Regions from separate parts of the Streptosporangium sp. NPDC004631 genome, predicted to be linked through region 2. Evidence: riboswitches for the same ligand, from Rfam matches in the RefSeq annotation. Region 2 holds a riboswitch; the other holds the start of a gene.
The links. A riboswitch is a leader RNA that binds a small molecule or an ion and turns the genes downstream of it on or off. The one in region 2 is predicted to bind cyclic di-AMP.

Region 1: it holds a riboswitch for cyclic di-AMP, as region 2 does, so the genes downstream of both, ACWEF2_RS12945 (C40 family peptidase) here and ACWEF2_RS03220 (coiled-coil domain-containing protein) in region 2, are expected to answer to the same signal.

What each region holds. Positions count from the first base shown of each region.
Region 1 covers NZ_JBSGCR010000010.1:68,787-72,279, forward strand. The annotation lists gene ACWEF2_RS12940 (hypothetical protein) at 1-655, opposite strand, end outside; gene ACWEF2_RS12945 (C40 family peptidase) at 1,026-1,535, opposite strand; cyclic di-AMP (ydaO/yuaA leader) riboswitch at 1,618-1,776, opposite strand; gene ACWEF2_RS12950 (NlpC/P60 family protein) at 2,281-3,219, opposite strand; gene ACWEF2_RS12955 (hypothetical protein) at 3,358-3,493, opposite strand, start outside.
Region 2 covers NZ_JBSGCR010000002.1:350,478-353,970, forward strand. The annotation lists gene ACWEF2_RS03215 (DinB family protein) at 1-241, opposite strand, end outside; gene ACWEF2_RS03220 (coiled-coil domain-containing protein) at 336-1,307, opposite strand; cyclic di-AMP (ydaO/yuaA leader) riboswitch at 1,310-1,444, opposite strand; gene galT (galactose-1-phosphate uridylyltransferase) at 1,516-2,595, opposite strand; gene ACWEF2_RS03230 (DeoR/GlpR family DNA-binding transcription regulator) at 2,592-3,392, opposite strand; gene ACWEF2_RS03235 (HD domain-containing protein) at 3,477-3,493, opposite strand, start outside.

The sequences.
Region 1 (3,493 bases), on a different contig from region 2:
ACCGGCAGGCGAGCCACGCCTCCTCGTAGCTCTGGGCGGCGCGTGAGGCGCCGGGAGCGAAGTCGGCGGGGCCGGGGAGCCGGGTGGGCAGGGCACCGGCACGCACCTCCTCGGCCAGTTCGGCGGCGACCACCCGGACCGGGATCCCGGCGTCGCGGTAGCCGACGTAGTCGGCGAACCCCTCCGACAGCCACATGGGCACCCGGCCGCCCCGGATCGCGCCGGTGGCCACGTGGGTGAGCTCGTGGGCGATCACCACGTCCCGGCCGGTAGCGCTGAGCCTCGCGTACCCCGTCGGCAGGATGATCACCCGGTCGGCGACGGTCATCGCGGCCAGGCCACCGGTGGCGGAGGTCCCCGCGAGCGCCGCGGCCTCCGCGTCGGTGGCGGGGAACAGGACGACCGCCCGGACCGGCCCCCAGACCTCGCCGACGATCCGGGCCGCGCGGTCGGCCCGCGCGGCCAGATCCCGCAGCTCCGCGAGCGGGACGCGGTGACCGGCGACGAGGGAGCGTTCGCCGCGGACCACGGTGGCGGCGCCGGGCCACAGGTCGCGGACCCCCTGCGACACCGGCCGCGCGTCGGCGGCCAGACCCGCGCCCACCAGCGTCAGCATCCCGGCGAGCACGGCACGGCGCCCTCTCGGGAGCGACATGTCAGCCGATGCTAGTGGACCGGCGACCGGCGGTCGCGTCCGCCGGGACACCGCCGGCGAACCGGGCCGGGGCGGTCGAGGAGAGGCGGCTCCACGATCACAGGCGTGATCGTGGAGCCGCCTCCTCTACCTGTTACCCATCTCCTCCGGAGCGGGTTGTGGTGTCACCACGTCCGGCCGGCTCCGGTCCGGCCCCATCGGCCACGGCGCGGACGGCACGGGCGGCGTTCCCGCGACCCGGCTCCGCGACGCGCCGAGAACGCCGTTCGACGTTGAACGGTCCGGACACCTGTCCCCCTCCACGGCGACCACGATGGGGTCAACTCTCCGGCTGTGCCCCGAACCGGATGGACGGGGCCGTGTCCCGCTGTCAGCCGCCCGGACGGACGGCTCCGGCGAAGGAGGACCTGTAGTAGCCCCTCAGCCTCACGATCCGGACCGTCTTGCCGCTGCTCGGCGAATGGACCATCCTGCCGTGGCCGACATACATGCCCACGTGGCCCTTTCCGTAGAAGAACAGCAGGTCACCAGGGTGCAACCTGCTCCATGAGACCTTCTTCCTGACGACGCGGTACTGGCTGTACGTGACCCTGGGGAGGGAGACGCCGGCCTTGCGCCACGCGTACTGGACAAGGCCCGAGCAGTCGAACGCGCCGGGACCGGTGGCTCCCCACCGGTACGGATCGCCGATCTGCCGCTTGGCCACCGATACGGCCTTCCTGGCCTTTGTCCTCTGCCGTGCGGCCCTGTTCATCGCGGTCTTGGCCGTGCGCTTGACGTGAGTCTTCGCCGTGCTCCCGACCTGAACCGCGGCCGCGCTGTCCGTCGCCGCCCCCGCCGCCGTGGGTCCCAGCGTGACCGCCCCGGTTGAGGCGGTCAACGTGAGGACAAACCCACCGAGGGAAAGACGAAAAAGGCGTGACAAACGAAGGTTATGCAGGGTGGTAGACAGGATTTCTCCTTGGGACTTCCACTGATGCCTACCGGGTTAGCTGACGGATTCGGGCTGGGAAGACGCCCTACGACACAGATATGTCGATTCACCCCTGACCGTAGGTTGACGGCCTATTGGTTCCCCGGCTCCATGCCTCCTGGCTGCACGAATTCGGCAGGTCACCGTGGTGGGGCGGACCCCTTGGAGGAACGGCGACCAATTGGATTTCTATCGGAAAGCCGGCCTGGGGGACCGACGCTCGGCGCGACGGTATGGCTTACTCGCCGCGACGCCAGAAGCTACTCTGATCATCACGTTTCGGCAAAGCCCTCACAAAGTTTAAAGATCAAATAACGCTTCTCGCGCCCACGGAAGACCTGCTCGGGGGCGACTTCATCGGTCGAATATGACTCTCGTCACACCCTCCGGATCATTATTCGGAAAGCGCCTCTCCTGTCGCGTACGTCACATCTTTGGCGACCTTCTCACCCTCCGCGTACGGCCCACGGGCCACTCTCGGCCCCGCCATGCCCACCCCGCTCTCCGGGATCGCCGCGAGGCCGCGCGCATCCGCCGGCCCTCAGCCGCGCTCAGTCCTCCCAGCGGAACGATCCAGCGGACCCTTCCGTGGAACGCTCCAGCGGCACCGGACGGGGCGCTGAGGGCCGAGCGGGGCGCTGAGGGGGCGGGCTCAGGGGCGGACGGCCCCGACCAGGCGGCGGCCGTAGGCCGACAGGGGAACGACCTTGACGACGTCCCCGGTCTGGGGGGCGTGGACGATCTTTCCGGCGCCCGCGTAGAGGCTCACATGTCCCAGCCCCTCACTGAAGATGAGGTCACCGGCCTGGAGTTCGCTCAGGGAGACCTTGCGGCCGGCCCCCCAGCTCCACTGCTCCCAGGTCGTGCGGGGGAGGCTGACGCCTCCGCTGCGCCAGGCCGCCTGGACGAGGCCGGAGCAGTCCCAGCCTCCCGGGCCGGTGCCGCCGTACTGGTAGGGCTTGCCGACCTGGGCGAAGGCGAAGCTCAGCGCGGCCCGGGCGTTGCCGGACGCCGGGCCGTTGTACTGGATCCCCGAGCTGTTGGGGTTGCCGGTCCTAAAGGCGCCGAGATCGCGCAGCACCTTCGTCTGGAGCTTCACCATCCTGTCGGCCTTGGCCTTCTCCTCGGCCAGCTCGTCACGCGTCCGATCGGCCTCGGTCAGGGCCTCCCTGGCCTGGTCGCGGTTGCCGCGCAACGTCTTGGTGGCCTCCTCGAAGGCGTTCAGGGACTGAGCGCGGGAGGCGGACATCTGGTCGACGGCGGCCAGGCCGCTCAGCAGCGAGCCGGGGTCGGGCCGGCCGACCATGCCCGACCAGCCGTTGGCGGCGCCCAGCTGGTAGCTGCTGACGGCCATCGTGACGAGTTCCTTGCGCAGCCCGGCGACCTTCGCGCTCTGACGGGTGAGGTCGCCGTTCAGCGCCCGATACCTCTTGCGGGCCCGCTTCCACTTCTCGCCGGCCTGGTTGTACCTCTCGACAACCTTGTCGGCCTGGTCGTTGAGCTTCTCCAGCTTCTTCCTGGCCTGGGCGATCGTCGGCTTCGGTTCTGCGAAGGCCCCGCCCATCGGCACCAGGAACAGAGCTAGGGCCACCCCTGCGACCATCGGCATCCGCACAAACCCAACCGGCATACCCGCCACGGCCACGGCGCCGCCTCCCCATGCAAAGACCTGGGGCGAAATAGTACAGAACAGGTAAGGTATCGCTCACCTTTTTGGCCGTTTTGTTCTTTACTTGCAGGCCGCGACGCTGCAAACCCTGGCGGTCATCCTGCGGGCGTCCCGGAACTGAACGGCCCAGTCCCGCTTGACCGGCCGGTCGTACTCCCCCGCCCACAGGTAGACCAGCACCGCGTTGGCCCTGCGG
Region 2 (3,493 bases):
AGATCGACGGCCTGTCCTCGCCGCTGAGGATGTTATGGAACCACTGCTGCTCCACCTCGGTCATGTGACGGACCAGGCCCAGCAGGGAGAGCGTGGACGGAGCGCAGGGGCGGAGGGCGAGCTGCCGCTCCGACAGCCCGGCGCACTTGACGGCCAGGGTCTCCCGGTGGAAGTCCAGCCAGGAGTGCAGCATGCCGACCTCGTCGGCGACATAGGGAGGAGCAATGCGATTGTCGGTCATGATCCCCCATCCTCCCCGCGCACACGGCCACTGTCACACCCTTTTTTCTCGATCCACACCCCCCGGAAACGCTCCCGGCGGGGGCTCCACGGCGCTAGTACATCGAGATGTGGGGGTGGTCGTAGTGGTTGGCGGTGATTCCGCCCCGGTTGGACATGGCGCGCCAGCCGGAGCCCATGTTGATGCGCTGGCGCCAGATCACGTACTTGACGCCGAGCCGGTCCTTGTTCTTGATGGCCCAGGCGGAGATCTCGTCGCCGAGCCTGATGTTCTCCGCCGAGGGCATCGAGCCGCCGGTGCTCATCATGAAGTCGCAGGCGCGGCCCAGGGGGTGCTCGCCGTTGCCGCCGGTGCGGTAGCAGCCGACCTCGTGGGGGAGTTTGAAGCGTTCTTTGATGGCTTCGAGCATGATCCGGGTGCGGTCGGTGATGTTGTCGCCGCCGGTGGGGAGCTGGGGGACCCAGCTGCCGTCGGCGCGGCGGCCGGAACCCATCGGGACGAGCTGGTCGAGTTTCCGCTCGATGTCACGGATCACCCTCTCGGCGCCCTGGCGCTCGGTCTCCACGACCTTGGCCTCCACGCCGATCTGCTCGGTGAGCCGGGCCGCCTTGTCGGCGGCCTGCTTCTTGAGGTCCCGGCTCTGGGCGAAGTCCCGCAGGTAGGCGGTCCGCTGGGCGATGAGCTGTTCCATGACGACGGCGCCCTCCATGTCGGGGGCGAACAGCAGGGCGGGCAGGTCGGCGGCGCTGCTCTGGTAGCGGAGCTGGGCGATGGAGTCGACCTGTTCGCTCGCCTTGTCGTAGGTCTCCTCGGCCTTGCGCAGATCGACCTGGGCGGCCTCCTCGGCCAGCCGGGCCTTTCGCAGAGACTCCCGTTTGGCCGCGTAGGACTCGATGAGCTTGTCGACCTTCTTGTTCAGCCGGGCGAGTTCGGCGCGGAGCTCGGGCTCGGCCGGTTTGGGGGCGGCGCTGCCCGCGGACGCGCTGCCCAGGGTGAACGCGATGGCCGAGAGCACGGAGGCGGTCAGGGCCGCATGACGACGGAACGTGGGGGGCGAGGCCGCCACGGTTCTCCTCTCCTCACGCCTACCGGGTTAGCTGACGGGTTCGGGCTGGAGGAAGCCCTTCCACCGAAGTGGTTCACCCCAAATGCGTGGGTCCCCGGTTCCCGGGCGAGGCGCCCCGGATTAGGCATATCGGATGTTATGTCCGATGTGTGAGGATAGTAGTGGTAAACGGATGGTCATGCGACCCCAAGTCGAGACCGATCAGTGATCATTCCGTGATGACGGATCGGAGGAGTAGCGCCGCCTCCTCGGGCAGGACGTCGTTCACGAAAGCCCCCATGGCCGACTCCGAACCCGCGAGATACTTCAGCTTGTTGGGTGCCCGGCGGATGCTGAACAGCTCCAGGTGCGCGTAGGACAGCTCCCGGCCGACGTTCACCGGTGCCTGGTGCCAGGCCGCGACGTACGGCATGGGCATACCGAAGAGCCCGTCCAGCCGGCGCAGCACCTCTGTGTAGAGCGGCCCGAACGCCGCGCGCTCGGCCTCCTTGAGCCCGCCCAGGTCCGGAACCCGGCGGTGCGGGTAGAGGTGGACCTCCACGGGCCACCGGGCCGCGGCCGGCACGAAGGCCGTCCAGTGGTCGTTCGCGGCGACCACCCGGACCTCGGCCTCCCGCTCGGCGGCCAGTACGTCGGCGAAGAGGTTGCCGCCGGTCCGCTCCCGGTGGCGCTCGGCCGCGCCCAGGGAGAGCCTGGTGCGCGGGGTCACATAGGGGTAGGCGTAGATCTGGCCGTGCGGGTGGGCCAGGGTGATGCCGATCTCGGCCCCCCGGTTCTCGAAGCAGAACACCTGCTCCACGCCCGGAATCGCGGACAGCTCGGCGGTGCGGTCGATCCACGCCTCCATCACCAGGTCGATCTGGCCGGGGGAGAGCCGGGAGAAGGAGGAGTCGTGGTCGGAGGTGAAGCAGACCACCTCGCACCGGCCGGTCCCCGGCCGGGCCTCGCTCATGCCGCCGATGTCCCGGTGCGGGCCCGGCTGCGCGGAGAGGGATGGGAAGCGGTTTTCGAAGACCACCACGTCGTAGGAGGCCGAGGGGATCTCCGTGGAGTGACCGGGGGTGGACGGGCAGAGCGGGCACTCGCTCGTCGGCGGGAGGAAGGTGCGTCCCTGGCGGTGCCCGGCCACCGCCACCCACTCCTCGGTGAGCGGGTCGTAGCGCAGTTCCGAGGCGGCGGGCCGGGGCGGCAGGTCTCGCCGGTCGATCGCGCTCCGATCGGCGTCGTCGTGCCGGTCGAAGTAGACGAGCTCGCGGCCGTCGGCCAGATGGGTGATCGTGCGCTTCATCGGCTCAGGGCCTCGCTTTCCTGTCGGGGTTCGGCTATGACCAGCTCGCCCACCCGCGCGGTGAGCTCCTCACGGGCCTCGTCCGCCAGGCCCGAGTCGGTGATCACGAGGTGGGCCTGGGCCAGCTCGGCGATCGTGCTGATCCCGACCGTGTCCCACTTGGTGTGATCGGCGGGCACCACCAGGCGGTGTGCGGAGGCGACCAGTTCCCGGTTGGTCTCCGCCTCAAGCAGGTTCGGGGTGGTGAACCCGGCGCGGGCGCTCATCCCGTGCACGCCGAGAAACAGGGTGTCCACGTGGAGTCCGCGGACGGCCGCCACGGCGACCGGCCCGACCAGCGCGTCGGAGGGGGTGCGGACGCCGCCGGTCAGCACGACGGTGCGGTCGGCGCGGGGAGAACGGTGGAAGACGTCGGAGATCCGGATCGAGTTGGTGATCACGGTCAGTTCCGGCACGTCCACCAGGAAGTGGGCGAGTGTCCAGGTCGTGGTCCCGGCGGAGAGCGCGATGGCGGTGCCGGGCCGGACGAGCTCGGCCGCCTGCCGGGCGATCGCCTCCTTCTCCGGCTGCTGGCGCACCGACTTGGCGGCGAACCCGGGCTCCTCGGTCGAGCCCGGCCCGGCGTTGGTGGCCCCGCCGTGAACCTTCTCCACCAGTCCGCGCCCGGCCAGCACCTCAAGATCCCTTCGGATCGTCATGTCGGACACGCCGAGCTCGCGGACGAGGTCGGCGACCCTGACGCCGCCCCTGCTGCGCACCCGCTCCAGAATCGCCTGCTGCCGCTGCTGGGCAAGCATTGATCCACTCCTTAATCAACCAGATTCCACCAAATTACCACAGTAAACCCCACAAATGCCTGTTGAATCATGGTGAATAGCCGGTTACAGCCGGGTGAGTT